Regions from separate parts of the Staphylococcus argenteus genome, predicted to be linked through region 1. Evidence: predicted binding sites of a transcription regulator. Region 1 holds the regulator's gene; the other holds the start of a gene.
The links. Region 1 encodes Rex, which represses fermentation and respiration genes when NADH is low (regulators of the CRP and FNR family bind a similar motif). Its sites were predicted from a motif close to TTGTGAAATATTTCACAA; they were not measured.

Region 1 (16,183 bases):
TGACTAAAAGCATTTTGACCAACAACAGCTTTATTTCTAGGAACTCGAATTCCTGAATATCTTGAAATCAAGTCAGATGTTTTTTTAGTTTCTGAAAGATTTAGAGCAGTTTGAACACCATAGTGATCATTTCTGACGTATAGTGCAAGCGCTACTTCTTCTAAAGCTGCATTACCTGCGCGTTCTCCAATACCATTTACTGTACCTTCAATACGTCTTGCACCGCCTTCGATTGCTGCTAAACTATTAGCAACAGCCATTCCTAAATCATCGTGACAATGTGCACTATAGATAATTTCATTTGTTGATGTTACAGATTCTGTTAAGGTTTTGAAAATATGTGCATATTCATCGTGGTAACTGTAGCCGACAGTATCAGGAATATTAATAATAGTAGCGCCTGCATCGACAGCAGTTTGAACACATTCTACTAAGAACGGTAATTCAGTGCGTGTTGCATCTTCTGGTGAAAATTGAACTACTTCAAATAATTGTTTCGCATAAGTGACATGTTCTATAATTGCTTCTAAAACTTCTTCTTGAGACATTTTAAGTTTATGTTCAAGGTGAATAGGTGAAGTAGCTATAAATACATGTATAACTGGTTTCACTGCATCTTTTGTTGCTTCATATACAGCATCGATGTCAGATTTTTTACATCTAGCTAAACCACATACAGCGGTTGTTGTTAATGTCTGTGCTATAGCTTGAACAGATTTAAAGCTACCTGTACTTGAAGCGGGGAATCCAGCTTCTATAACATCAACACCCCATTTTTCTAATTGCAATGCAATGCGTAAACGTTCATCAAAAGTAAAATTCACTCCAGGTGTTTGTTCACCATCTCTTAGTGTCGTATCAAAAATTTGAATATGACTACTCATATTTAACAACTCCTCACTGTAGGTCTATCTTATTTTTCGATGCTTTTAGATTTAATAAATGGCATCATTTCACGTAGTTCACGACCAACTTTTTCAATTTGATGACCGTGTTGTTCTTCACGTAATTTGTAGAATTCTTTAAATCCATTTTTATTGTCTTCGATAAAACGATTGCTGAAGTTACCATTTTGGATATCAGTTAATACAGCTTTCATATTTTCTTTAACATCTGGTGTGATGACACGAGGACCAGATACATAGTCACCAAATTCAGCAGTATTTGAAATTGAATAACGCACATTTTCCATACCGCCCTCATACATTAAATCAACGATTAATTTCATTTCATGTAATACTTCAAAGTAAGCCAATTCTGGTTGATAACCCGCTTCTACCAAAGTTTCGAATCCACTTTGAATTAATTTAGATACACCACCGCAAAGTACTGCTTGTTCACCGAATAAATCTGTTTCAGTTTCTTCTTTGAATGTTGTTTCGATTACACCAGCACGAGTTGCACCAATACCTTTTGCATAACTTAAAGCAATATTACGTGCTTGGCCCGAAGCATCTTGTTGAACGCCAAATAATGATGGTACAGCTGATCCTTCTACAAATGTACGTCTAACTAAATGACCAGGTCCTTTAGGTGCTACTAAAAACACATCAACATCAGCTGGGGGTTGGATAACACCAAAATGAATATTGAATCCATGTGCAAATGCTAAAGCGTTATGTTTTTCTAAGTTTGGTTCGATTTCATTTTTATAAACATCACCTTGAATTTCATCAGGTAATAACACCATAATTACATCAGCTTGTTTAACTGCTTCTGCAACAGGGAACACATCGAAGCCATCTTCTTTAGCTTTGTCAAAAGAACGTCCAGGGCGAATACCGATGACAACATCATACCCGTTGTCTTTTAAGTTTTGTGCATGTGCATGGCCTTGTGAACCATAACCAACTACTGCAATTTTTTTACCTTGTAAAGCATCTGTTTTTACATCTTGATCATAATAAACTGTTGTCATAATAAATTCCTCCAAATAATTAAAAGTTTTGTTTTTCGAAAATTCTGAAATATATAGTGATAATATAGGCAGATGTTAATTAGTGACTTAAGGTATATCTCTAACTAATTAGCGCATCATTGCCATGTATATTTAAAATTAAGCTTCATTATCTACTAAGTCATAACATTCTACGGTTAAAACATTGATTTGTTGTTTTAACTTTTTTAATAAAATATGAAGTGATATTTCATCCTGGATATCCACTTGAATTTCCATATTAGAAATACCTGGTCGTTCTGAATGGGTGACATGTAACGTATCGATATTATATTGCAAGCGAACAAATGCACTTGTAATTCGATTTAGAGTACTCACTTGGTCTGCAACTTGTAATTTAATAATTCTTGTCATTATAAGCCCTCCATCTCATGATTTGATTTACCACTTGGAACCATTGGGTTAACAGCTTCAGTAGGGGAGATTCGCACCTCAATTAAAGCTGGTCCTTGATAATTAAATGCGGCATCTAATTGCTCTTCAAGTTTGTTTGGTTTATCAATTAAGAAGCCTTTGACACCATATGCTTCAGCCATTTTCATGAAATCAGGTTGTCCATTAAACACAGAATGAGAGAAACGCTTGTTAAAGAATTTGTCTTGCCATTGTTTAACCATTCCTAATGTACCGTTATTAATTAATACAATTTTGACATCTAAATCATATTCTGGTAGAAGTGCCATTTCTTGGTTAGTCATTTGGAATCCACCATCGCCTACAAAACATACGACTGTTTTATCTGGACTGGCTAATTTTGCACCAATTGATGATGGGATACCAAAGCCCATTGTTCCTAATCCACCACTAGTAACCCATTGACCATGATCTTTAAAAGGATAAAATTGAGCTGCCCACATTTGATGTTGTCCTACATCAGTTGTAACTATGGCTTCACCATTTGTCAGCTTACCGATATATTCAATGGTTTGTTGTGGTTTGCAAAATACTTGATCATCTTCACCAAGTTTAAATGGATGTTTCAGCTTGTTATTTTGACAATGTTTAACCCAAGCGCTATGTTCAGTGGTTTGAACATTATACTCATTTAAACATTCTAAAAATCTTTTACAGTCTGCAATAATACCTAAATCAACTTGGATAACTTTATTAATTTCTGATGGATCAATATCAACATGAACAATTTTTGCATTTGGTGCGAATTCATCAGGTTTACTTGCTAATCTATCATCGAAACGGCTTCCTAAGTTAATAAGCAAGTCACACTCAGTTAATGCCATGTTACTTGCATATGAACCATGCATACCTCCCATGCCTAAAAATAGTGAGTTTTCATAAGGTACAGCACCTAAACCAAGTAAAGTTGTGACAGTCGGAATTTGATGATTGTTAACGAACTTTGTTAATAATTGATTTGATTTTGATTGATTAATTCCAGCTCCTGCTAAAATAACAGGTTTTTTTGCTTCTTTTAAAAGTGAGATGAAAGTGTCTATGTCTTTAGTGTCAGGTTCAGTAACAACGTCATAACCTGGAATATTAATGTCGTCGCATAAATCAACATTTGTAGCTAACACACCCATATCTTTTGGGAAGTCGATAACAACTGGACCTTTTCGTCCCGAATTGGCAACATGAAATGCTTCATGAACAATTCTAGGAATATCGTCTACATGTTTAACTTGATAGTTTTGTTTTGTAATAGGTGAAGTCATCGATAATATATCTGCTTCTTGGAACGCATCTTTACCAATACCTGGTGTAGCAACTTGGCCCGTAAATACAACAAGAGGCAAAGAGTCACAATGTGCATCTGTAATACCAGTCATAACATTCGTAGCACCTGGACCACTAGTTACAACGACGACACCAGTTTTGCCAGATACACGTGCATATCCTTCTGCAGCATGAACGGCACCTTGTTCATGTCTAGCTAAAATATGTTTGATTTTTCCATCATAAAATGTGTCGTATAACGGTAATACTGCACCACCTGGATAACCAAATAAATAATCTACGTTTTCTTTAAGTAATGCTTCTACTAATAGTTCTGATCCTGAACGCATTTCTTTTAACGTTTTTTCATTTAGTTGTTCAGGTTCAAGTGATTCAGCGATTTTTAAAGGGTCAATATTTTGGTTTACTTCGTGTTGAGTTTTAGACATTTCAATCATCTCCATAGTTAAATTAAATTCTCAGGCACTTGCATGACGCCACCTGTATTTGCACTAGTCACGAGAGCAGTATATCTAGCTAAGTAACCTGTTTTCACTTTTGCTTTAAATGGTTCTAAAGATGCTCTTCGCTCTTCTAAGACATCATTAGGTTGATTTACATTTAATGTTCGATTTGTTAAATCTATAGTAATCTCATCACCGTCTTTAATTAGACCAATTGGTCCTCCAGCTGCAGCTTCAGGGGAAATATGTCCAACTGCAATACCTCTTGTTGCACCTGAAAATCGACCATCTGTAATTAAAGCTACATCTTTACCTAAACCTCGACCAACGATTGACGAAGTAGGTGCTAACATTTCAGGCATACCTGGGCCACCTTTAGGACCTTCATATCTTATAACAACGACATGTCCAGCACGTACTGTACGATTATCAATTGCTTCTACAGCTTCATCATGTGAGTTGAAGCAAATTGCTTTACCAGTAAATGTCTTAATTGAAGGGTCAACACCACCAACTTTAATGACTGCGCCTTTTGGTGCGATGTTTCCAAATAAAATGGATAGACCTCCTTGTGCATCATAAGGTGCGTCAAGTGGGTGAATAACGTCGAAGTTCTTAATTTCTTTACCTTCATTGTTTTCTCGTAATGTTTTTCCAGTGACTGTGATTCGATCTGGGTGTAGGGTACCTTCTTTTTTCATCAGTTCATTTATAATTGCCGGGACACCACCTGCTTCATGTACATCATGCATTGAATAAGATGAACTCGGTGCAATTTTTGATAAGTACGGTGTGCGTTTTGCAATTGCATTGATTCGTTCTAAGTCATAATCAATTCCAGCTTCGTTTGCAATTGCTAATGTGTGCAATACTGTATTAGTTGAGCCACCCATAGCCATATCAAGAGCAAATGCATCATCAATAGCTTCTCGAGTAACGATATCACGAGGTTTCAAATCGTTTTTAATATTTTCGACTAATTTAAAAGCGGCTTCTCTAATCATTTCACGTCGCTGATCACTGATAGCAAGTGCCGTACCATTATAAGGTAGCGCTAGTCCTAAAACTTCCATCAAACAGTTCATTGAATTTGCTGTAAACATTCCTGCACAAGAGCCACAAGTAGGGCAGGCATTTTGTTCCATATCTAAAAATTCTTCTTTAGAAATTGAACCTTCTTTAAATGCACCGACTGCTTCAAACATCGATGAAAGTGTGAGTGCTTTACCATGTGCTGATAAACCAGCTTTCATTGGACCGCCAGAGCAAAAGATTGCTGGTACATTGGTTCTCATTGCAGCTAAAATCATACCAGGTGTAATCTTGTCGCAATTAGGAATATAAAAAACGCCATCAAACCAATGTGCATTGATTACAGTTTCAGCAGCATCAGCAATAATTTCACGTGATGGTAATGAGTACCTCATGCCAATATGTCCCATGGCTATACCATCATCAACACCAATCGTATTAAATTCAAATGGGATAGCACCGGCTTCTCTAATAGCTTCTTTTGCTATATCTGCGAGTTCTCTTAAATGAACATGTCCTGGAACAATATCAATATAAGAGTTACAAATAGCTACAAATGGTTTATTCATATCAGTTGGACTTTTAAGTGCGCCCGTAGCATGTAAAAGACTTCTTGCTGGTGCTTGGTGATCTCCTTTTTTGATCATGTCGCTTCGCATAGTAAATTCCCCCGTAATTTTATTGATTTAACAAATTTAAATAAGTTAATAGTGATAAAAGTTAAAATTCAACAGTTAAAACATAAAAAAACGTCCCAATATTATTGGGACGTTTACAAGTCCCATTCAAACAGAAATAGGACTTAAAGCGTTTAGTATATGTATACTAACGTTCGAGTCCTAAAGAGTATAATAAAATAATAATATTTGAAGTTGTCGGTTGATGTTCAGTATATTGATAAGTCATTTTATTATACTCCTTCCGTGAATGGTTTATATCATTATAATAGTTAGAATTGTCTAAAAATTTGATAAATTTAATTTACTATATCTATTTCGTTATGTCAACAAGTATTTTAAATTTTCTTACAATTAACTTCAGAGATATAATCTGTTTCAAAGATAAGAAATTTAAGTTGAAATTTGTTACAATATAAAGGTTAATTATAAAGTTAAATTCGAATGATAAAGTACTTTTTATTTTACTGATGAAAATCATATTATAGGAGAATCAACATTGATAAAGATAAACAGTTTAGATGAAATGAATCAATTTGCTATGTTTTTAGTTGAACAATTGAAGTGTGGCGATTTGATTTTACTTAATGGAGATTTAGGTGCAGGCAAAACAACGTTAACGCAATTTATAGGTAAAGCATTAGGTGTCAAACGTACGATTAATTCACCAACATTTAATATTATTAAATCATACAAAGGTACAAATTTAAAATTGCACCATATGGATTGTTATCGCTTAGAAGATTCTGAAGAAGATTTAGGGTTTGATGAATTTTTTGAAGATAGGGCGATTACAGTTATTGAATGGAGTCAATTTATTAAAGACTTACTTCCTGCAAATCATTTAACAATAAATATTACAACTCTATCTGAAACAAGCAGAGAAATAGAGCTTATAGCACTAGGTGAACATTATGAAAATATTAAGGAGGTAATGGAACATGAATTCGTTGCTCATTGATACATCCAACCAACCATTATCAGTGGCAATTATGGAAGATGATAAAGTTAAAGCTGAAATAACAACTGATTCAAAGCAAAATCATTCAGTCCAATTAATGCCAGCAATTAGCGAATTATTTAAGCAGTGTCAAATAACAAAACATCAATTAGATGCAATTGTTGTTGCTGAAGGTCCAGGGTCATATACAGGATTACGAATAGGTGTAACGGTAGCAAAAACATTAGCTTATGCCTTAAATATAAAGTTATACGGTGTTTCCTCATTAAAAGCGTTAGCAGCAACAATTAATCATACTGATAAATTGTTAGTTCCAATTTTTGATGCAAGAAGAAAAGCTGTGTATACAGGTGTTTATCAATGGCAACAAAATGAATTGAAAACTATATTAGAAGATCAATATATGACAATTGAAGATTTACAAACATTTTTAAAAGGCTCAAATCAACCTTATGTATTTATAGGTAAAGACACTGTGCAATTGCAAGATGATTTACAAGGAGATACTGTAGCACAATTACCAAATGCTTCAGTAATGTATCATTTAATAGAGGAGCCTTCTGATATTCATACATTCACACCTAAATACCATAAATTAGCTGAGGCGGAACGAAATTGGATCAACAGTCAAAAGAGCAATTAAATATTAGAGCAATGACTAAGGAAGATGTGCCACAAGTTTTTGATATAGAGCGTCATAGTTTTAATGATAGTTCATGGACAATTGATGCATTTTATCATGAAATTGAACAAAATAACTTTGCGAAGTATTTTGTTTTAGAATTTGAACAACAAATTATAGGTTATTTAGGTTTATGGATAGTGATTGATCAAGCACAAATTACAACAGTCGCTATAGATAATCAATATAGAGGCTATGGTTTAGGTCAAATGTTATTAAAATATGGTAAAAATTACGCGAGTCATACATGTGATGTAATGAGTCTAGAAGTAAGAGTAAATAATAAAGTAGCACAACACGTATATGAAAATTTAGGTTTTCAATATGGTGGTAAACGTAAAAATTATTATGGTGAAGGTGAAGATGCAATGGTAATGTGGGTGAATTTAAATGACTAATAATACTTTAATCCTTGCTGTGGAAACGAGTTGCGATGAAACAAGTGTTAGCATTATAAAAAATGGTAGAGATGTATTATCGAATACCGTCTTAAGTCAGATTGAAAGTCATAAACGATTTGGCGGTGTAGTTCCAGAAGTAGCAAGTAGACATCATGTTGAAGGTATTACAACAACAATTGATGAGGCTCTTCAAGAAGCAAATGTATCAATGGAAGATATAGATGCAGTGGCGGTAACAGAAGGCCCAGGGTTAATTGGTGCGTTGTTAATTGGAGTCAACGCAGCTAAAGCATTAGCGTTTGCATATGATAAACCATTAATACCGGTTCATCATATCGCAGGACATATTTATGCTAATCATATTGAAACATCATTGACATTTCCGCTTATTGCACTCATTGTTTCAGGTGGTCATACAGAGTTAGTTTATATGAAAAATCATTTAACATTCGAAGTGATAGGTGAGACCCGTGATGACGCAGTAGGTGAAGCGTATGATAAAGTGGCACGAACAATTGGATTAAGTTATCCAGGTGGTCCACAAGTTGATCGTTTAGCTGCAAGTGGTGAGGATACATATGCTTTTCCTCGTGTATGGTTAGATAAAGATAGTTATGATTTTAGTTTTAGCGGCTTAAAAAGTGCTGTGATTAATCAGTTGCATAATCAACGACAAAAAAATATTCCAATCATAGCAGAAAATGTAGCAACCAGTTTTCAAAATAGCGTCGTAGATGTATTAACTTATAAAGCAATTCAAGCTTGCAAAGACTATGGAGTGCAACGACTAATAGTTGCTGGTGGTGTTGCAAGTAACAAAGGTTTACGACAATCATTAACAAATCAATGTAAAGATAATGATATTGAATTAACAATACCAAGTCCTAAATTATGTACAGACAATGCGGCTATGATAGGTGTTGCCGGTTATTATTTATATCAGTACGGTAAATTTTCAGATTTAGCATTAAATGGACATAGTAATATCGATTTAGAAGATTATTCTATAGAATAAATAAACGTCAGTTATTAACATGTTAACGGTGAACCAGTTTTTAATGGTGACATCGTCATTGTCATGTGATAACTGACGTTTTTATGTTTAATTTTATATTCTAAATTTTCGGCACATTATCTTTTGCACGTTGATATATTTGTTCTGGGAATGAAGTGATTCTTAGTAGCTCGATGGCATTTCGAGTATTGGCTTTTCCAGGTTTAATCTTATAGTCAAAATGAATTTTATTATTTTCTATAACTTCATTAAAATGATAATTCGAATATTGATTTTTTAATAATTCGGCTAACTCTATGTCGTGTGTAGCTGCAATGACCTTAAAGTTAGGTTTTTGATTTAAAAATGATAAAACTGATTCAGAAGCGGCAATTCGTTCAGTAGTATTGGTACCTTTGAAAATTTCATCAATAAAGCAATAGATATTTTGATTTCCAGAAATATTGACGATTCTCTTAATTGACTTTAATTCTGCCATAAAGTAACTATCACCAGATAATACACTATCGGCATTTGCCATAGATGTGAACACATTACCTGGTTGATATACAAACTTGGTTGCAGTAACAGTATGAGTCGTTTTTGCAAGTATAAGGTTTATCGCAATAGCTTTCATAAATGTAGATTTTCCCGATGCATTAGACCCAGTTAACAATATATTTTGTGATAATGAAAAATCATTGGCAATAGCATCTGAAATGAGTGGATGCGTTAATTCAGTGAATTCAATACTATTTTTAGTTTCATCAATACGCGGTTCTGTATAAACATCTAAAGTTCTTCGATACATAGCTAACGAATAGTGGTTATCTAGCTCTGCGATATAGTCAAAACAGTTTTTCAGCTCTTTCATATGTGTTGTGTAGCTTTTTTGAATTGTATGGAATAAAAGATAATCGAGCATGAAAATGAGTTTAACAAGTTTAATTACCATGGCACCAATATCTTCTTCGTTTACTTCAGCTAAAACACTCGTGAGATGACGAGCCGTTCTAAAATGTTTAAAATTGACCTCTGGTTGTGGTGCATGTTTAACTTTTGAAATAGCATAGCCATGTTTTAAAACATTTGATGCATAAAAAATTGATTTTAAGTCATCCTCGTACGTACGCTTTAAAATGGCAGATAAAATGATATTGAATAAACAGCTTAATAAAAATAACAAAATGCCGACTTGCGCATTTATAAAAATAATTGCGAATGTAATGATTGGTAAAAACGGACAAAGCATTAAGAGTGTATGACGTTTTACGGGTGTAATTTGATCAGGAAAAGTTGGGTAAACTGATTTACCTAACAAAGCTAAATGAAAAGTTACATGCTGTCTGAATTCTGCGTTGTCATTAAATAAATTGAGTAATGATTTATTTGTAATTGTTAACATACCACGCAAACAACTGTAAAGTTTCATTTCGCCAATAGCTGTTAAGTTATAGTTCATCTGGTGAAATATCGCAGACATGTTTAAATCTGACCAGGTTTTATCATCAACCAATGTATAGGGCTTGTAGTTAACTTTATAAAGTTGATATTCATAGTCGTAATGTGAATTTGGTCTTATAAAAGTTTCTAGTGGTGAAATCGTTTGCCATAATGTTTCCATAGATTTAAACAATTTTTGACGACTCATATATCGTCCAATAATTCCTACAATTGAAGCAATTAATATTACCGCAACAACAAATATTAAAAACGTTTGATTTGTGCTCATATGTAACTCCTTATATTTTTTGAATTATAATAAATAACCAGTTTAATAATATTATTATTTCATATTTGAGATTAATAAACAAAGTTATTTAAAAAAATGAATGTCAATAGGGAACATGCGTACTTATCAACAAAGTGTTCATAACTTGTGGACAACTGATGTGAATAATGGGTTTTATTGTGGATATTAAGTGGGGAAAGTAAAAATTAATTGTGTATTAGTGTTAATTTACTTGTGGATAACTAGGATAACTTTGTGGATAGCTATTATATCAACATTCTCAATGTGAATAAAAAAATTTGAAATTTGTTAAAAAATAACTCTAACTAATGAGTTTTCATAGTTAGAGTTATGGTTATTTTTATAATTTTTGTTGTAATTCTTCCCAATTCGTCATGGCTTGTTCTAATTTTTGTTCGCTTTCTTCTTTTTCGAGAGCTAATTCATTTGCTTTTTGTGGGTTACTATAAATATCTGGTTGAGTTAATTGTTCATCAATCAAAGCGATAGCAGCTTCTAAAGATTCTATTTCGTTTTCACAATCATTAATTTGTCTTTCTAGTTTTCGCTGTTCACGTCTTTGTTCTTTTTGATTATGATACGATGAATGCTCCGGCGACTTTTCATGTGATTCGTTATAAACAGATTGTTCATTTTGCTGAGCATTTAATGCAGCTGCTTCTTCAATTTTTTCAATATAATATTGGTAATCACCAAGATACATTTTGCCGCCATCTTTGGTTAAATCAAATACTTTATTGGCTAATTGATTTATAAAATAACGATCGTGAGAAACAAATAATATTGTTCCTTCAAAATTTTGAAGTGCTTGTTCTAACATTTCTTTTGAATCGATATCAAGATGATTGGTAGGCTCATCTAAAATGAGGACGTTGTCACGTTGTAACATTAGAAGTGCTAACTGTAATCTTGCTTTTTCGCCACCCGATAAATCGTTGATAATTTTTTTGACATCATCTTGTACGAATAAGAAACGTCCAAGTACTGCACGTATATCTTTTTCATTCATTAAAGGATATTGATCCCATACATAATCTAAAATGGATTTATTAGATTTAAATTCAGCTTGCTTTTGGTCATAATAACCAATTTGCAAATTTGCTCCAAAAGTAATATTGCCACCAAGTGCTTGTTGTTCATTAGCGATTGTTTTAATCAATGTTGATTTTCCAATACCGTTAGGCCCGATAATAGCAATATGGTCACCTTTTGAAACTTCAATGTTAATAGGTTGGGTAATAGGTGTTTGGTAACCAATTTCTAAATGTTTAATGTGCATGACATCGTTGCCTGTATTACGGTCAAAGCCGAATTGTATATTCGCACTTTTAGCATCTAACATTGGTTTATCAATACGTTCCATTTTTTCTAAAATTTTACGTCTACTTTTTGCCATGCCACTAGTGGAGGCACGTGTAATATTCTTCTCAACAAATGTTTCTAAACGTTTAATTTCTTCTTGTTGATTTTCATATTCTTGCATCCGCTTTTCATAATATAAATCACGTTGCTTAATAAATTGATCATAGTTACCAACATAGCGTTTGACGTCACCCAAGGCTACATCATAAATTTGAGTTACAATTTTATCTAAAAAGTAACGATCGTGACTGATAATTACGATTGCACCTTTAAAATAACGTAAATAATCTTCAAGCCACTTAGTTGTTTCTAAGTCTAAATGGTTAGTAGGCTCATCTAAAAGTAATAAATCAGGTTCATTTAATAACATTTGAGCTAATGAAAGGCGTGTTTTTTGACCACCACTAAAGTTATTTATGGGTTTATTAAAATCGTTTTCAGTGAAATTTAAACCATGCAACACAGTTTTAATTTTACTCTCGTATTGATACCCATCTAATTGTTCAAATTGATTTGATAAAGATTCATATCGTGACATATGAGCTTTATATGAATCGCTATCATAATCATCTGCATGTTTAGCTAACCAATCGGTTTCTTCTTTAATTAATGCTTCCATGTTTTTAATATGTTCAAATGGTTTGGACATTTCTTCAAAAACCGTTGCGTTAGAGTTGAGTGTCATTTGTTGAGTTAAATAGCCAAGCTTTAGGTTTTTGATTTTGGACATATTTCCTGAATCGTAGTTTTCTACACCAGCTATAATTTTCATTAATGTTGATTTACCGGCACCATTTCTTCCTACTATACCTATACGTTCTCCTGTTTTTACTTCAAAATCAACATCAGTAAATATATCTTCACCATCGAACGATTTTGATATATGATTAAGTTGTAAAAGTATCATTCGATCTTCACCTTTCGTATTTCGTCAATTAGTTTTAGTTTACGATTTCAATCGTAATCATTACATTAATAACCATTTTACAGTATAAAACGCCGTCATGAAACTAAGATATTTATTTTTAAAATTCAATAATGTATAATATTTAAGTATTCATTGTAATCAATTATTTGTTTTTTAATAATCTAACAACTACGCTCTAACTCGTTTGAATACATAGATATAATTCATTCAAACACGAAGGAGGAAATAGCGAATGAGTGACCAAGTTAAAATTCCTCGAGCAACTTTAAAACGTTTACCGTTATATTATAGATTTGTGAGTTCATTAAAATCTAAAGGTATAGATCGTGTAAATTCAAAAGCGATTAGCGATGCGTTACAAATTGACTCGGCAACAATTCGTCGTGATTTTTCATATTTTGGCGAATTAGGTAAAAAAGGGTACGGATATAATATAGATAGTTTATTAGATTTCTTTAAATCTGAACTTAGCGAAAGTGATATGATAAAAATCGCAATTGTCGGAGTCGGGAACCTAGGGAAAGCATTACTCACATATAACTTTTCAATTCATGACGATATGACTATTACTGAAGCATTTGATATTAAAGAAGATATTATTGGCCAAAAAATAGGGAATGTTATTGTAAAAGATAATAATGAATTAATAGCGACATTGAAGAAAGAAGAAATCGATGTTGTGATCTTAACGACACCAGAGAGAGTAGCTCAAAAAATAGCAGATGAACTTGTTCAAGCTGGTGTAAAAGGGATATTAAACTTTACGCCTGGCAGAATAAATACACCTTCAGATGTGCAAGTACATCAAATCGACTTAGGTATAGAATTACAGTCATTACTATTCTTTATGAAAAATTACAGTGAATAAATGTGATGTAGCTTTAAAGATTAACCTTGTTATATCTTAAATTATTTTTAAAGTCTGGGACAAAGTCTCAGGCTTTTTCTTATTGAATCTGAAATTTTAGTGGTAAATTAATGTATTGTTATGTCTTAATACAAGAAAATAATCATGTAAATTTATTGTTAAACAATCAACACAATCACTATTGGTTACAGATAGATAATATTCTATTGTATAGCAAAAATATTGTGTATAAGGTTGAAAATGAGGAAATCATCGCCTATAATACATACTAAACTTATCGGAAATAGGTGGTATTATAATGGTTTGGATGATTGTTAGTGGTTTATTAGTCGGGGGACTTTTAGGATTTGTTATGCAACGTACAAGATTTTGTTTAACAGGTGGTTTTCGTGATATGTACGTGCAAAAGAATAATAAAATGTTTTACGCATTATTAATAGCTATTACTATTCAAAGTGTCGGACTTTTAATTTTGACGGCAACTGGCGTTTTACAAATTCCTACACACAGTTTTCCTATATTAGGAACGATTATCGGCTCATTTATTTTTGGGATTGGAATTGTGCTAGCAGGCGGGTGTGCAACTGGTACATGGTATCGTGCCGGTGAAGGTTTGATAGGAAGTTGGATTGCTTTAATTTTGTATGCTATTACTGCTGCGATAACTAAGACAGGAATTTTGAAACCAGTAATGTATCAAATTAATCAATCAACGAATGTGAATAGTGATATATCTCAAACGACTGGAATACCTTTTTGGGTGTTAGTAGCAGCATTATCTATCATAACTACTGTACTTGTAGTTAGAACACTTAATAATAAAAAATCAAAAGTAGCAATTCCTAAATTGAAGCAGCGATATAGAGGTATCAGACATTATCTTTTCGAAAAGCGATATCATCCATTTATAGCTGCAATCGCAATAGGACTTATTGCTTTATTAGCATGGCCAATGAGTACATCGACTGGTAGGAATGCAGGGCTTGGAATTACAACGCCATCAGCAAATTTAGTCCATTTTTTAATTACCGGCGAAACAAAATTTATTGACTGGGGTGTCCTATTAGTTTTAGGGATATTTTTAGGTTCTTACATTGCAGCTAAAGGATCAAAAGAATTTAAATGGCGTTTGCCTGATAAGTTGACGATTCGTAACAGCGCTATAGGTGGTATATGTATGGGCTTCGGTGCTTCAGTAGCAGGGGGATGTTCCATAGGTAATGGTCTAGTTGAAACTGCCATGATGACTTGGCAAGGATGGATTGCACTAGCAGCGATGATTGCTGGCGTATGGACAATCAGTCATTTTATGTTTGTTCGTCCAATGAAGAAAGTTCAACAACAAGTTGATAAGGCGCAACAACAAACACAACTAGTATAAATGTGAGGAATTTCAAGAACAGGAAAGTAGGAAAAATCCATTTAATAATTTAATTGAAAAGAGGAGTGTTAATTATGATATATGAATTAGGTACAGTAGGTATGGTGTGTCCATTTCCATTGATTGAAGCACAAAAGAAAATGGCGACATTATCATCTGGAGATGAATTGAAAATTGATTTTGACTGTACACAAGCGACTGAAGCTATACCGAATTGGGCAGCAGAAAATGGATATCCCGTAACTAGTTTCGAACAAGTTGACAATGCTTCTTGGACGATTACAGTTCAAAAAGTATAACGATATTTATTGTTGCTAACACAAACATTAAAAAGGCTATTTTCTCTATATTAAAAGTGAGAAAATAGCCTTTTTATTATGGAAATATCAGGAATAAGTAAGTGTTAACAAAAAAAGGTTGTGTCATATTTTATTTCAATAGATGTCATATAATCTTACGCATTTTTGCATTTTATAAATTATCAGATTATTATGAAAACAAGGGAGTGGTAAGTATGAATCTTAACGACACAATATTTATGTTTTTATGTACATTATTAGTTTGGTTAATGACGCCAGGATTAAGTTTGTTTTATGGCGGATTAGTTCAATCTAAAAATGCACTTAATACTGTTATGCAAAGTATGGCAGCAATTGTTCTAGTAACATTTGTTTGGATAACAGTTGGTTTTACTATTAGTTTTGGAGATGGGAGCCTATGGTTTGGAAATTGGCAATATACACTTCTTAATCATGTAGGTTTTGCTACACAAGAAGATATAAGTCCACATATACCACTGGCATTATTTATGTTATTTCAAATGATGTTTTGTACGATTGCAATCTCAATTTTATCAGGTTCAATCGCTGAAAAAATGAAATTTATCCCGTATCTATTATTTGTAGTTATTTGGACAGCACTTGTTTATAGCCCGGTAGCACACTGGGTATGGGGTGGCGGTTGGATCAATAAACTTGGCGTATTAGATTTCGCTGGTGGTACAGTCGTTCATATTACATCAGGTGTTTCAGGTTTGGTACTGGCAATTA
Region 2 (16,183 bases), 580 kb from region 1:
AATAGAGATGATTTGAAAGCTGGTTTATTCTTTGAACCTACTGTCATTACAAACTGTGATACATCAATGCGCATAGTACAAGAAGAAGTTTTTGGTCCAGTAGTAACTGTAGAAGGGTTTGACACTGAAGAAGAAGCAATTCGATTAGCAAATGATTCTATATACGGATTAGCAGGTGCTGTATTTTCTAAAGATATTGGAAAGGCACAACGTGTTGCAAATAGATTAAAACTTGGAACAGTTTGGATTAATGATTTCCATCCATACTTTGCACAAGCGCCATGGGGCGGATATAAACAATCAGGTATCGGTAGAGAATTAGGTAAAGAAGGCTTAGAAGAGTACTTAGTTTCAAAGCACATTTTAACAAATACAAATCCGCAATTAATAAATTGGTTTAGTAAATAAAACTAGATAAGGTGAGTGCCATTGTAAGAACACAAGACACTCACTTTATTATGTATAAGTGGCGAGATATTGATTGGTAATTTGGACTCAGACTGAAAGTGAACAATAGATTATTTCAAAAATTCAAATGACAGTAGTCATATAAAAACTAATATTGTCAGTTAAGTAAAAATAGAGATTCAATGATAACTAATCAGCCACTAACAAATAGTTCATGCAATACTCACTTTGAAATACAACAAACTTTGGAGGTCATAACGATGAGCAATAAAAACAAATCATATGATTATGTCATCATTGGAGGCGGTAGTGCAGGTTCTGTACTTGGTAACCGTCTAAGTGAAGATAAAGATAAAGAAGTCTTAGTATTAGAAGCGGGTCGCAGTGATTATTTTTGGGATTTATTTATTCAAATGCCAGCTGCGTTAATGTTCCCTTCAGGAAATAAATTTTACGATTGGATTTATTCAACAGACGAAGAACCACATATGGGTGGTCGTAAGGTGGCACATGCTCGAGGTAAAGTTTTAGGCGGATCAAGTTCAATTAATGGCATGATTTACCAACGTGGTAATCCAATGGACTATGAAGGTTGGGCTGAGCCAGAAGGTATGGAAACTTGGGACTTTGCACACTGTTTGCCTTATTTTAAAAAATTAGAAAAAACATACGGCGCAGCACCTTATGATAAATTTAGAGGCCATGATGGTCCAATCAAGTTAAAACGAGGACCAGCAACAAATCCATTATTCCAATCGTTCTTTGATGCAGGTGTAGAAGCGGGTTATCATAAGACGCCTGATGTGAATGGATTTAGACAAGAAGGATTCGGACCTTTTGATAGTCAAGTTCACCGTGGTCGTCGTATGTCGGCTTCAAGAGCATATTTGCATCCAGCAATGAAACGTAAAAACTTAACAGTTGAAACACGTGCTTTTGTCACGGAGATTCATTACGAAGGTAGAAGAGCAACAGGTGTGACATATAAGAAAAATGGAAAATTGCATACTATTGATGCTAATGAAGTCATCTTGTCTGGTGGAGCATTCAATACGCCACAATTACTACAATTATCAGGTATCGGGGATTCAGAATTCTTGAAGTCAAAAGGTATTGAACCACGTGTTCATTTACCAGGTGTAGGTGAAAACTTTGAAGATCACTTAGAAGTATATATTCAACATAAATGTAAGGAACCTGTATCGTTACAACCAAGCTTAGATATTAAACGTATGCCATTTATTGGTTTGCAATGGATTTTTACACGTACAGGTGCAGCAGCATCTAATCATTTTGAAGGTGGCGGATTCGTTCGTTCAAATAACGAAGTTGACTATCCTAACTTAATGTTCCATTTCTTACCTATAGCAGTAAGATATGATGGTCAAAAGGCAGCAGTTGCACATGGTTATCAAGTCCACGTAGGTCCGATGTATTCAAATTCTCGTGGTAGCTTAAAAATTAAATCTAAAGATCCTTTTGAAAAGCCGAGTATCCGTTTTAATTATTTATCAACGGAAGAAGATAAAAAAGAATGGGTAGAAGCTATTCGTGTAGCAAGAAACATTCTATCTCAAAAAGCTATGGATCCATTTAATGGGGGAGAAATTTCACCAGGACCAGAAGTTCAAACAGATGAAGAAATTCTTGATTGGGTCCGTCGAGATGGAGAAACAGCATTACACCCATCTTGTAGTGCTAAAATGGGACCTGCTTCAGATCCAATGGCAGTTGTGGACCCATTAACAATGAAAGTTCACGGTATGGAAAATTTACGTGTAGTAGATGCATCAGCTATGCCGCGCACAACTAACGGTAACATCCATGCACCAGTGTTGATGTTAGCTGAAAAAGCTGCGGACATTATACGTGGAAGAAAACCTTTAGAACCTCAATATGTGGATTATTATAAACATGGTGTTCATGATGAAAATGAAGGGGCAATCGAAGTAAAACCGTATGCTAAATAATCAAATATTTGTGTAATATCTATAGCCTGGCACATGTTGTAATAGTGCCAGGCTTATTAAATAGAGAAATTGAGTATTGAAAATTAAAGCATTACATTATGCAGCAATCAGAAATATAGGGAAATAAGTGATAATAACCATAATTAGACTAGACTACAAAGTGTTTAAAGTATGAATAACTATAAAAAGTTCACTAAATAGACATTTAAATGTGTTTTCTTGGAAGCTTTCGTGGTAGGATTTATATAAGTAAATGGAGAGAAGGAATACTATGAGCTTTTACGAATATATACAAACTTTTAAAGATGATAAAACACCATTAGGCGAATTAGCGATTTGGATAAAAGAAGATGAATCATTTCCAAAACAAGAAAAGCTAACAGAAAATATTTTGTCTTATTTTCATCAAACGTCCAATTTAGATCATGAGTTTTTAGAAATTGTTAAAAGATCTCTTTCTCTGTATGATCAATTAAAATCATAAACCGATAATATGATGTTAGCTATATATAAATACGAAAGCCGATAATTCTTAATAAAGGAGTTAGCGGCTATTTTTACGCAGAATAATAGTTGTTTTCATGGAATTAAGTCGAAAATTTAACCGATTGATACAGGAAAATTGTTGGAAATAGTGTGAATAAATTTAAAATTACTGCAGTTCGTTCTAATATAGCATCACTTGTTTACACAAAGATTTATCACTTAAAGTGAGTGCGCAGTATGATTGCTTTTTTTAAAATAAGGGAATAAATGACTAGTAGTGAAGATAAAAATATTAAGAAATGAAGGCGTAAGTGATGAAATTATATGACGCATATAGAGCGTATTTAATAGAAGAATTGGATGACGGTATTACAATACAAAAAAATAATGACATAGCCTATTATGATGTCTTGGAGGAAATCAATGATTTATCAAATGATACGTTATGCGTATTAAATCATCTATATATTAACAAAGGTCAAGAAGATGCATTTGAACAAAAATTTTTACAACGTACTAAACATTTGCAACATGTTAATGGATTTAAAGCGTTACGGTTTTTAAGGCCAAGAATGGCTGGTCGACATTATATTATTATTACGCTTTGGAAAGATAGACAATCATTTTATAATTGGCAAAATTCAACCGAGTATCAACAGACGCACAAGCATCGTGGAACGTCAAAAGGTGCTGATGTTAAGATAGTTAATCGTGAATTATCTTACAATATTCGCATTGAATTAGCTGAAAGTATTTAAAAGAAAACGCATATCAGAAAGATTTTAAATGTCCTTGAAAGTTGCCGAAAGTCATATAGTACTTTTAAGGACATAAATATTTAACTCTATTTAATTGAAAATTCTGTAAAGATAGGCGTATGATATACATAATTCATTTATAAAATAACAGCGTTCATTACAGGAAAAGTGGATGTATGATATGAAAGGAAGTTAGTTATGCAAAAGTCAGATTTATTTGCGCCGGAGAAATATAATATTATTTCAGAAATCGAAAAATACAGTCATATACCTGATAAAAAAGCCATTCTTTATCATAATACTGAAGGCGAAGATATAACGGTAACTTACCAGCAATTAATTGAACAAGCCAATAAAGTAGGAAATGTACTTGCATCTCATGGTTTATCGAAAGGCGATAAAGTATTAATCATGATGCCACGTTCTATAGCAACGTATGAATTATATATTGCTGCTTTAAAATTAGGCGTTGCAATCATTCCATGTTCTGAAATGTTAAGAACCAAAGATTTACAATACCGTATTACACACGGTGAAATTAATGCAGTCATTGCATTAGAACCTTTTACGGTTGAATTTGAAAAAATTAAAGAATATGAGACGTTAACTAAATTTGCTATCGCTGGTCAAAAAGATGGCTGGATTTCACTCGAATCTGAGAAGGAAAATGCAAGTAATCAATTAGAAATAGCTGATACGACGCGAGACGATACAGCAATTTTATCTTATACCTCTGGCACAACTGGAAATCCTAAAGCAGTGACACATTGTCATGGATGGGGATTTGCACACTTACAAATGGCGCCCAAACATTGGCTATGTATTAATGAAGATGATTTAGTATGGGCTACAGCAGCACCAGGATGGCAAAAATGGGTTTGGAGTCCATTTTTATCTGTGTTAGGTTCTGGGGCAACAGCTTTTGTTTTCAATGGAAGATTTAGTCCTGAAACATATTTAGAATTGCTTCAAAAATATCAAATTAACGTATTATGTTGCACACCGACGGAGTATCGTATGATGGCAAAGCTACAGAATTTAAATGACTATGATTTAACACATTTACATAGTGCAGTTTCTGCAGGTGAACCGCTAAATAGAGAAGTAGTAGAACAATTTAAGAAACATTTTGATTTAACCGTAAGGGATGGTTATGGTCAAACAGAAAGTACATTGTTAATCGGTTTTTTAAAAGATACACCACAAAGAAGCGGATCGATGGGGAAAGGCATTCCAGGGAGTTTTGTAACAGTAGTAGACGATGAAGGTAATGATGTTCCAGCTAATACGAAGGGGAATATTGCAGTCCCACTTGATTTGCCTGCACTTTTCAAAGGCTATTACAAAGAGCCAGAGCGCACAGCGAAAGCACAAGCGGGGAAATACTATATAACAGGTGATTTAGCTCATGTAGATGATGATGGCTATTTCTGGTTTGAAGGTCGTCGAGATGACATTATCATCAGTTCAGGCTATACAATTGGGCCTTTTGAAGTTGAAGATGCTTTAACCAACCATCCTGCTGTAAAAGAATGCGCAGTAGTAGCTAAACCACATGATATTCGTGGTAATATCGTTAAAGCATTTGTTATTTTACAGAATCATGTTACAGGTGATGATGCACTCATTAAAGAGTTACAACAATTCGTAAAAAATGAAGTAGCACCATATAAATATCCAAGAGAAATCGAATTCGTTGACGATTTACCAAAAACAAATTCAGGTAAAATTCGTCGTGTTGAGCTACGAGATGCTGAAATAAAAAAATGGCAACAACAAAAAGATAGCAAATAATAAACATAGCAAAGCAGTCCAATGCGTTAGGTATGATGATACGCAATGGACTGCTTGTTTAGTTATGGTGTTCTTTTTCGTCGAGTGATAAATATTAAAATAACTTTAGAAATAAGTGCAATTAGTATTAAGAACGAGAAAATATAAGATATTAAACCTTGAATCTCCCAGTTTAATAAAAAGTCATAACCATCACCGATATTAAATTTAAACTCAGTATGTGTCAGAATGATAACTACAATACCTACAAGCGCAAGATTCAAAATAAATTTCAATATTAAAGGTAATTGAAGTGATTTTCTTAGATGCATATATTGAATCTCCTTTTTATGATTGATTTTACACTTATATTGTATCAAAATAGGTATATGTTTAAAATGCTGTGTGTCGGGAGTAAAATGGAAATGGTAGTTAGCGATTTATTACCAAATAATTATGATTGATTTGATATTTATCTTTTATGAATAAAAGATTTAATATATTGCAAAGTTAATGAATAATTATAATTTACATTTACCACTGCTTGCTTTAACATATATATGTAAGCATTAACTATAGCATTTTGTTACAGCGTATCAATTGAAACAGGAAGTTATTTATGGCGTTGATATTTTATAGAGATATGTCAGTTTTATGTAACTTTCATATTGATGATACACATTTACAATTTTTGGAGAGGTGAAACCAATGGCTAAGTCTAATAGTAAAGACATCGTTTTAATTGGAGCCGGTGTACTTAGCACAACATTCGGTTCAATGTTAAAAGAAATTGAGCCAGACTGGAATATCCACGTTTACGAACGCTTGGATCGTCCTGCAATCGAAAGTTCAAACGAAAGAAATAATGCTGGTACGGGTCATGCAGCATTATGTGAATTGAACTACACTGTTTTACAACCTGATGGTTCTATCGACATCGAAAAAGCTAAAGTGATTAACGAAGAGTTTGAGATTTCAAAACAATTCTGGGGTCACTTAGTAAAAAGCGGTAGCATCGAGAACCCAAGAGAATTTATCAATCCATTACCACATATCAGTTATGTTAGAGGTAAAAACAATGTTAAATTCTTAAAAGATCGTTACGAAGCGATGAAAGCATTCCCTATGTTCGATAATATCGAATATACAGAAGACATCGAAGTAATGAAAAAATGGATTCCATTGATGATGAAAGGCCGTGAAGATAATCCTGGTATTATGGCGGCAAGTAAAATTGACGAAGGTACAGATGTAAACTTCGGTGAATTAACACGTAAAATGGCTAAAAGCATTGAAAAGCATCCAAATGCAACAGTGCAATTTAACCATGAAGTTGTTGATTTCGAACAATTATCAAATGGACAATGGGAAGTTACTGTTAAAAATCGCCTAACTGGTGACAAATTCAAACAAGTAACTGACTACGTATTCATCGGTGCTGGCGGTGGAGCGATTCCATTATTACAAAAAACAGGTATCCCTGAAAGTAAACATTTAGGTGGATTCCCTATCAGTGGACAATTCTTAGCTTGTACAAACCCACAAGTTATTGAACAACACGATGCCAAAGTTTATGGTAAAGAGCCACCTGGTACACCACCAATGACAGTACCTCACTTAGATACGCGTTACATTGATGGTCAAAGAACATTGCTATTTGGACCATTTGCCAATGTTGGACCTAAATTCTTGAAAAACGGTTCTAACTTAGATTTATTCAAATCTGTTAAAACATACAACATTACAACTTTATTAGCAGCAGCAGTTAAAAACTTACCTTTAATTAAATATTCATTTGACCAAGTGATTATGACAAAAGAAGGTTGTATGAACCACTTACGTACATTCTACCCAGAAGCACGTAATGAAGATTGGCAATTATACACTGCTGGTAAACGTGTTCAAGTTATCAAGGATACTCCTGAACACGGTAAAGGATTCATTCAATTCGGTACAGAAGTGGTTAACTCACAAGACCATACTGTAATCGCATTATTAGGTGAATCACCTGGGGCTTCAACTTCAGTTTCAGTTGCGTTAGAAGTATTAGAACGTAACTTCCCTGAATACAAAACTGAATGGGCACCTAAAATTAAGAAAATGATTCCATCATACGGTGAATCATTAATTGAAGACGAAAAATTAATGAGAAAAATCCGTAAACAAACTTCAAAAGACTTAGAATTAGGTTATTACGAAAACTAAATTCTAATAGTTATATTTAAAATCGGGCAACTGAGAAATCTTAAAGATTTTTCAGCTGTCCGATTTTTTTCGCGTCATCTATAATACGTACGGTAAATTCATGTTAATCAAAAAAGACTCATACACAATGCCTTTAAAGCACATGTATGAGTCTTATCTATTAGTTTAAATTTTTGATGTAAAAGTTAGTTTTTGTTTACAGAAGCATCGTAAATAGATTCTACAGCATCACCTAAAGCTTTGTCGAATTCTTCTTTAGATTGATCAGCTCTTAAATCACTAGCTAAAGCACGTGAGAAGCTTGCGATAAGTTCATCGTTATCTTTAAGTAATTCATTAGCTTTTTCTCTGCTGTAACCGCCTGATAATACAACGACACGAACAACATTAGGATGTTCAGCTAAGTCTTTGTATAAGTTTGGTTCAGTAGGAATTGTTAATTTTAACATTACTAATTGATCAGCATTTAAGCTATCTAAACCTTTTTTAAGTTCAGCTTTTAATACTTTTTCAATTTCAGCTTTGTCTTTTGCATTAATATTAACTTCTGGTTCGATGATTGGAACTAAACCTTTAGCAATAATTTGTTTCGCGACTTCAAATTGTTGCTCAACAACGTCTTTGATACCTTGTTCATTTAATTCTAAAATGTTAGAACGCATTTTTGTACCAAAAATGTGACGCTCGTTTGCACGATCTAATAAACCGTCTAAGTTGTCGATAGGTTTCATTAATTGAACACCATTTTGCTCTTCAGCAAGACCTTTGTCTACTTTTAAGAACGGGACAACACCTTTATCAGCTAAGTAATCAGCAGTGTATTTGCCTTCTACTTCGCGATCCATTGTTTGTTCGAAAAGAATCGCACCTAAAATTTTATCAGGTGAGAATGAAGGTGAAGTTACCACACGTGTACGCATATCGTGAACAAGTTGGAACATTTCGTCTTCATTGCTATATTGATCTTCGTTTACACCGTATTCTTTAAGTGCTTTTGGTGTACTACCACCACTTTGGTCTAATGCGGCAATAAAGCCTTTTCCATTTTTCATTTTTTCTAATTGCTCTTTATTCATACTTTCCACTCCTTAACTTTTCAATACACCTCCAGTATGATAAAAATGAGAACATTTCTCAAGTCATAAACCTTGAAAAATGTATAAAATGTGAAAAATAATTGTCAGTTTAATTAAAAATATTATTTTATTCTGGATATGCTAAACATCATTAGCAGCATAAAACAGATATGCGAGATTATCCATCCAATAAATTCAATACTATTAAATTGGAACATTGGTCGCTGTGCAATGAAAATTAAGAAAGGATATAAAGTGATAAATATGAAAAATAATAGTACATAGCTCCAATAATAAAATCTTTTAAAGAAATGAAATAACAGCACAAAAATGATATAGATAACAATGCCGATTATTAAGTGACACATCAATTCCAAGATAAATGGTGTATTTTCAGGTGCAATTAAAAAATCTAAATTTAATAATAAATCTTCTATATGCGTTTGAGCATTTAACATATCAAACAACTTGGTTATCCATAACAAAATGACTGATATGACTATCGCAGCTGTAAAATGAAAAATAATCTTTAAATACATTCACGACACCTCAAAAGTAAAATTGAAATATATTCTTTGTATTCCCTAATTAAATAGTGAATATCCAAATTGATAATTGGAATTATACAATTCGCAATTATCAGAATATATTTACAAATCTGAATTTTATTAGTATATTGGATAGTATTCAAAATGGCATGACAGTATTTAAATGAAATTGTGAGTCGAATTTTATGATCGATTTTAGATTGCTGGTTTTACGAATAATTACTGTCATTGGGAGGGAATGTAAGATGAGTAAAGTACATCAATTAATCCAAGAGGACGAGCATTATTTTGCGAAATCTGGACGTATTAAATATTACCCATTAGTTATTGATCACGGTTACGGAGCAACATTGGTTGATGTTGAGGGGAAAACGTATATCGATTTGTTGTCTAGCGCGAGTTCTCAAAATGTAGGTCATGCACCCAAAGAAGTGACAGAAGCGATAAAAGCACAGGTAGATAAATTTATACATTATACACCAGCATATATGTACCATGAACCTTTAGTACGTTTAGCTAAAAAGCTTTGTGAAATTGCACCAGGAGCTTTTGAAAAAAGAGTAACATTTGGTTTAACTGGATCAGATGCAAATGATGGTATTATTAAATTTGCTAGAGCATATACTGGTCGCCCATATATTATTAGCTTTACGAATGCATATCATGGTTCAACCTTTGGTGCATTATCTATGTCAGCGATTAGTTTAAATATGCGTAAACATTATGGGCCACTACTGAATGGTTTTTATCATATTCCTTTTCCTGATAATTATCGTGGCATGTATGAACAGCCGAAAGCCAATACTATAGAAGAATATTTAGCACCTTTAAAAGAAATGTTTGCGAAATATGTACCCGCTGAAGAAGTTGCATGTATTGTTATTGAAACGATACAAGGTGATGGCGGACTTTTAGAACCAGTTCCAGGTTACTTTGAAGCGTTAGAACAGATTTGTCGTGAGCATGGTATTTTAATGGCAGTAGATGATATTCAACAAGGTTTTGGACGAACGGGTGCATGGAGTTCTGTATCACACTTTAATTTTACGCCAGATTTAATTACATTTGGAAAGTCTTTAGCAGGTGGTATGCCTATGTCAGCAATTGTTGGACGCAAAGAGATTATGAACTGTTTGGAAGCACCTGCACATTTATTTACAACAGGTGCCAATCCGGTTAGTTGTGAAGCTGCATTAGCAACAATTAAAATGATTGAAGATCAATCTCTTCTCCAAGCTAGTGCTGATAAAGGAGCATATGTAAGGCAAAGAATGAATCAATGGGTATCTCAATACAATAGTGTAGGGGATGTAAGAGGTAAAGGTCTCACAATAGGAATTGATATCGTTTCTGACAAAATACTCAAAACACGCGATGCCAGTGCAGCACTTAAAATTTGTAATTATTGCTTTGAACACGGAGTAGTCATTATTGCTGTAGCTGGAAATGTGTTGCGATTCCAACCACCACTTGTTATAACATATGAACAATTAGATACAGCTTTGGATACTTTAGAAGATGCACTGATTGCTTTAGAAAAAGGGGACCTAGATCAATATGATATTGCAGGGCAAGGATGGTAATTGTTAATACTTTAAAATAAAAAATCATTTCCACATCTCAATGTGTCATTCAGATGGGAAATGATTTTTTGTTTTATTTTGGTGGGTGATATTCTTCTACATCATTTTTCTTAGAGTGTCTAAATCCATAGCTTAAATATAGAATAATACCAACAATGAACCAAATTAAAGTATATAATTTTGCTTCGAAACCTAATCCCCAAAATACAAGCAATACTAAGACAAATGTTACTGCTGGTAATACAGGATATAAAGGTAATTTAAATGCAGGAATTGGTAAATCTTTACCTTCACGTTTTCTTAAACGATACATTGCTAATGATACAAACATAAATGCGACTAATGTACCTGCTGAAATTAGTTGTGCTAAGAAAGCGAATGGGAACATTGACCCAATTAAAACGCCAATAATTGTTAATACAATAAGTGCACGATTTGGCAAATGTTTGTCATTTAAATGACTTAACCATGAAGGTAATAAGCCATCTCGACCAAATGAATATAATAAGCGCGAACCAGCTAACATCATACCAATTAACGCTGTAAACATACCGATAACTGAGATAGCTTGAACAATAGCAGCTATAACGCCATGTCCACTTTGACGTAATGCCCAACCCACAGGCTCAGCATTGTTTGCATATTGTGAGTAATGGAACATACCTACTAACACAAGGGCAACGGCGATAAATAATACAATAGCAATACCTAATGAGCCAAGGATACCTCTAGGCATAGTCTTTTGTGGATTAAGTGCCTCTGCTGAGTTCGCAGCGATAGAATCGAAACCGATATATGCTAAGAAAATCATTGAAACACCTGCATAAATACCTTGCCAACCACCAAAGTCACCTGTAGCAGTAACTTTATGTTCTGGAATAAATGGAACATAGTTACTTGCATTAATAGCTGTTAAACCAACAATAACAAATAAAATAATAGCTAATACTTTCAAAATAACTAAAATGTTTTCCATACGTGCTGCTTCTGACATACCGCGTGATAGTAACAGTGCAGTCAATAAAATAACGATAGCAGCAATAATATCGATAAAACCGCCATTCGTACCAAATGGATTTGATAAAGCTGCTGGCAACTCAATACCTATTGGTTTAACCAATCCTCTTAAATTCGCTGAAAATCCAGAAGCTACAAAGGCAACGGCAATAAAGTATTCAGCTAATAAAGCCCAACCGGCAACCCAACCGAAAAACTCCCCAAATAACACGTTAACCCAAGAATACGCTGAACCCGCAAATGGCATAGCAGCTGCCATTTCAGCATAAGTAAAAGCAACTAAGCCAGCTACAATAGCCGCAAGTAAAAATGATAAGGCAACGGCTGGACCTGCGTGTTCCGCAGCGACGATACCGGGTAATGTAAAGATAGATGTTGATACAATCGTGCCCACACCTAAGGCTAAGAAATCACGTACACGCAAAGTACGTTGTAAATGACCATCTTTATTTTGATAGATGGTCGGATCCTCTTTTCGTGCTATTTTATTGAAAAAACTTCCCATAAACTTACCTCCCAAACATTCATAAACAATTCTATACGGTGTTTTTTAATATGTTATATCATAGCACAAATAATTAATATTTTGTCTAAAAATTCTGAAAAATCACAACTTTATGTTACAGATTAATGACTTGCTTTGATAACGCCCATAGATTTTTTAAATGATAGAATTGATTATAGCAGAAATTATATGAATAAGTACTACTTTTTGCTAATTTTCTAACAATTTTGTATATTACATGATACTTTTTTGAATCGCCCTAGTAATAGTGTTCAATCAATAGGTAGATAAAGTATATAAATGATAGAAAAAGATTTCTTTGACCGCGAAAACATTTTTGAAATATGATGTGGAATGAGGGTTGGATTGATATAACTTGATAAGTAATTTAAGTCGATAAACCATACTTTTTAAAACAAAAAAATTAGTAAGTATAATAGTTTGAAAATGCTTATATATAGCGACATAATGCAACTTTCGGATGCTAAAAATTGTCACAAATTTCAAATTACGTGCAAAACCTTGAAATATCAATATTTATTGGCGTTAGAGTGTAAATTGACTCCGCTTACATCTCAGTTTTATGTTTGTAATTTGGTAGCATAATATTATAATAAAATAAAATTGTTAATCTTTAATTTCAGTATAGATATTTTTACGTGTAGTCACGTGTAAAATAAATTCAATTAGGTTAGGAGACATAATTATGAAAACATTTGGTAAAAAGGTTGTATTAATCGGAGACGGATCTGTAGGATCAAGCTATGCCTTTGCAATGGTTACGCAAGGTGTTGCAGATGAATTTGTAATTATTGACATTGCAAAAGATAAAGTAAAAGCAGATGTTCAAGATTTAAACCATGGTACAGTCCACAGTCCTTCACCAGTTGATGTGAAAGCAGGTGAATACGAAGACTGTAAAGATGCGGACTTAGTAGTTATTACTGCTGGGGCACCTCAAAAACCAGGTGAAACACGTTTACAATTAGTTGAAAAGAATACAAAGATTATGAAGAGTATTGTTAAAAGTGTAATGGATAGTGGTTTCGATGGTTACTTCTTAATCGCAGCAAACCCAGTCGATATTTTAACAAGATTTGTAAAAGAATATACTGGATTACCAGCAGAGCGTGTTATCGGTTCAGGTACTGTATTGGACAGTGCACGTTTACAATATTTAATTAGCCAAGAACTTGGTGTTGCACCTTCAAGTGTTGACGCTAGTATTATTGGTGAGCATGGTGATACTGAACTTGCAGTATGGTCACAAGCAAACGTAGCAGGTATCTCAGTATATGACACATTAAAAGAACAAACAGGTAGTGAAGCTAAAGCGGAAGAAATTTATGTAAATACACGTGACGCTGCTTACGAAATTATCCAAGCTAAAGGTTCAACATACTATGGTATTGCTTTAGCATTAATGCGTATTTCAAAAGCCATTTTAAATAATGAAAATAATGTCTTAAATGTTTCTATTCAATTAGATGGTCAATATGGTGGTCACAAAGGTGTATACTTAGGTGTACCAACATTAGTTAACCAACACGGCGCTGTTAAAATTTATGAAATGCCATTAAATGCTGAAGAACAAGCATTGTTCGATAAATCAGTTAAAACATTAGAAGATACATTCGATTCAATTAAATACCTATTAGAAGACTAATACAGCTTTAATTCTTAAAAATAGATATGTTAGTGTTAAGTGAATCTATCAAAGTTGCAGTAATCTGTTACATTGATAGGTTCATTTTTTGTACAGTCATTGATAGTGAGAATACTTTTGGCGTAAAATAATAAATGAATAAAGTATCATGACTCATAAAATGTTAATGACACGAAGCAAAATGTCGAGATGTAATTGACTATATAGGATTGGGATAATACACGAGATACATTTTAGATCATGACGACTAGTAATACTATATGGGAGATGGTTTTCGAATGACAAATGTCTTGTATCAGCATGGCACATTAGGCACATTAATGGCTGGTCTACTAGAGGGAACTGCGACAATTAATGAAGTATTAGAACATGGGAATTTAGGAATCGCAACGTTAACTGGTTCTGATGGAGAAGTGATTTTTCTAGATGGAAAGGCATATCATGCCAATGAACACAAACAGTTTATAGAATTAACAGGTGATGAGAAAGTACCGTATGCATCAATCACTAATTTTAAAGCGAGTAAAACTTTTTCATTGCAACAACTGTCACAAGAAGATGTGTTTGCACAGATTAAAAATGAAATGTTGAGTGACAATTTATTTTCAGCTGTAAAAATTTATGGGACATTTAAACATATGCATGTACGAATGATGCCTGCACAACAACCGCCATATACACGTTTGATTGATTCAGCTCGCAGACAGCCAGAAGAAATAAGACAGAATATTCGTGGTACCATCGTTGGATTTTTCACACCAGAATTATTTCATGGTATAGGATCTGCTGGGTTCCATATTCATTTTGCGGATGATAATAGAAGTTATGGTGGACATGTGCTTGACTTTGAAGTGGATGATGTCGTCATTGAAATTCAAAACTTTGAAACTTTCCAGCAACATTTCCCGGTAAATAATGAGACATTTGTTAAAACAAAAATTGATTACAAAGATGTGGCAGAAGAAATTAGAGAAGCTGAATAATCCAATAAATATCATAAGAAGACCTTAACGATATTTAGAACGAAATGTTTTAAATGCATCGTTAAGGTTTTTAATATGTGCGTGTGTTTAAAGTTGTTGTTGATACGCTTTTAAAAAGCTGTAAATGGTATCTAAGTAAGGCGTATCAAGTTTGTGTGCTCGTGCACGTCGATAAATAAATCCTTGAATTGCTTCAACTTCAAGAGGCTGGTGGTGCATAATATCATAATACATGCTCGTACCCATTTCGTCTGGATAACCTTGATATATGGACATAATGGTATCAACGGTTTGCTCTGAAAAGTCTAAACCTTCAGCCTGTGCAACTCGACAACCATCTTCAAGTAATTGTCTACATAACATACGTATTTCAGGATTATGCATAATTGCGACAGTCTGTCTGCCTAGTGCTGTGATTGAATTAATGCCTAAGTTTACTAACAATTTATACCAAATGGCTTGTTGTATATTTGCTTCCAATACAACATCTATATGACTATTTTGAACTAGATCTTTAAATTGACGAGTTAAAGCAGTATCTTGTAGACGTATTTGATAATCTCTAAAATGCGTAACAACATCGTCTTTCTTTTGACCACTTATGTAAACAACTGCTTGGTATACGTGTTTATATGGAATACGTTCTAATTGACCATTCCCATTTTGAGCTAAAATGATGAGCGTATTCTCATGTGCAAGGCGTTTTAAATGAGGAATAACATCAGAGAGTTGATGTGTTTTTACAGCGATAATGATTACATCGAATACATTTGTTATATCGTCATAACCCATTACAGTAATGTCTTGTGCCGGTGCATGTGGTACAGTATAATATGTTAATGTTTTGGCGTGTTTCCCGATAAGCGTTGCATTAGACATTGATTGTTGCAATTCGTAAGCAATTGTTGAACCAACAGCGCCTGGACCGATAATCGCGACTGATAACATCTTCTTCTTTCCTTTCTATAAAAGATTAATTATACTATTTCTAATAATACTGCAAAAAGAGGTTGAATAACATTGAAAACAGTAAGTCAATTAATAGATATGAAACAAAAGCAAACTAAAATTTCTATGGTAACAGCTTATGATTTTCCAAGTGCCAAACAAGTTGAAGCAGCAAGTATAGATATGATTCTTGTTGGCGATTCATTAGGTATGACAGTATTGGGCTATGAAAGCACGGTACAAGTAACATTAGCTGA

Region 2: SAMSHR1132_RS12810 (L-lactate dehydrogenase) is a predicted target of Rex. The motif match lies at 12,821-12,838, and genes of this name have one in related genera.

What each region holds. Positions count from the first base shown of each region.
Region 1 is NC_016941.1:2,033,918-2,050,100, reverse strand. It holds gene SAMSHR1132_RS09990 (2-isopropylmalate synthase) at 1-884, opposite strand, end outside; gene ilvC (ketol-acid reductoisomerase) at 914-1,918, opposite strand; gene SAMSHR1132_RS09980 (ACT domain-containing protein) at 2,057-2,311, opposite strand; gene ilvB (biosynthetic-type acetolactate synthase large subunit) at 2,311-4,080, opposite strand; gene ilvD (dihydroxy-acid dehydratase) at 4,098-5,786, opposite strand; gene SAMSHR1132_RS14255 (hypothetical protein) at 6,118-6,267, opposite strand; gene tsaE (tRNA (adenosine(37)-N6)-threonylcarbamoyltransferase complex ATPase subunit type 1 TsaE) at 6,304-6,765, shown strand; gene tsaB (tRNA (adenosine(37)-N6)-threonylcarbamoyltransferase complex dimerization subunit type 1 TsaB) at 6,746-7,408, shown strand; gene rimI (ribosomal protein S18-alanine N-acetyltransferase) at 7,381-7,845, shown strand; gene tsaD (tRNA (adenosine(37)-N6)-threonylcarbamoyltransferase complex transferase subunit TsaD) at 7,838-8,863, shown strand; gene SAMSHR1132_RS09940 (MutS-related protein) at 8,964-10,574, opposite strand; gene SAMSHR1132_RS09930 (ABC-F family ATP-binding cassette domain-containing protein) at 10,936-12,864, opposite strand; gene SAMSHR1132_RS09925 (redox-sensing transcriptional repressor Rex) at 13,118-13,753, shown strand; gene SAMSHR1132_RS09920 (YeeE/YedE family protein) at 14,052-15,134, shown strand; gene SAMSHR1132_RS09915 (sulfurtransferase TusA family protein) at 15,209-15,433, shown strand; gene SAMSHR1132_RS09910 (ammonium transporter) at 15,649-16,183, shown strand, end outside.
Region 2 is NC_016941.1:2,615,582-2,631,764, reverse strand. It holds gene betB (betaine-aldehyde dehydrogenase) at 1-408, shown strand, start outside; gene betA (choline dehydrogenase) at 669-2,378, shown strand; gene SAMSHR1132_RS12860 (sterile alpha motif-like domain-containing protein) at 2,650-2,862, shown strand; gene SAMSHR1132_RS12855 (antibiotic biosynthesis monooxygenase family protein) at 3,179-3,622, shown strand; gene mbcS (acyl-CoA synthetase MbcS) at 3,821-5,416, shown strand; partial or broken gene SAMSHR1132_RS12845 (hypothetical protein) at 5,479-5,816, opposite strand; gene lqo (L-lactate dehydrogenase (quinone)) at 6,104-7,600, shown strand; gene SAMSHR1132_RS12835 (fructose bisphosphate aldolase) at 7,786-8,676, opposite strand; gene SAMSHR1132_RS14390 (hypothetical protein) at 8,799-9,215, opposite strand; gene SAMSHR1132_RS12825 (aspartate aminotransferase family protein) at 9,470-10,807, shown strand; gene SAMSHR1132_RS12820 (APC family permease) at 10,881-12,329, opposite strand; gene SAMSHR1132_RS12810 (L-lactate dehydrogenase) at 13,036-13,995, shown strand; gene budA (acetolactate decarboxylase) at 14,274-14,978, shown strand; gene SAMSHR1132_RS12800 (oxidoreductase) at 15,066-15,926, opposite strand; gene panB (3-methyl-2-oxobutanoate hydroxymethyltransferase) at 15,999-16,183, shown strand, end outside.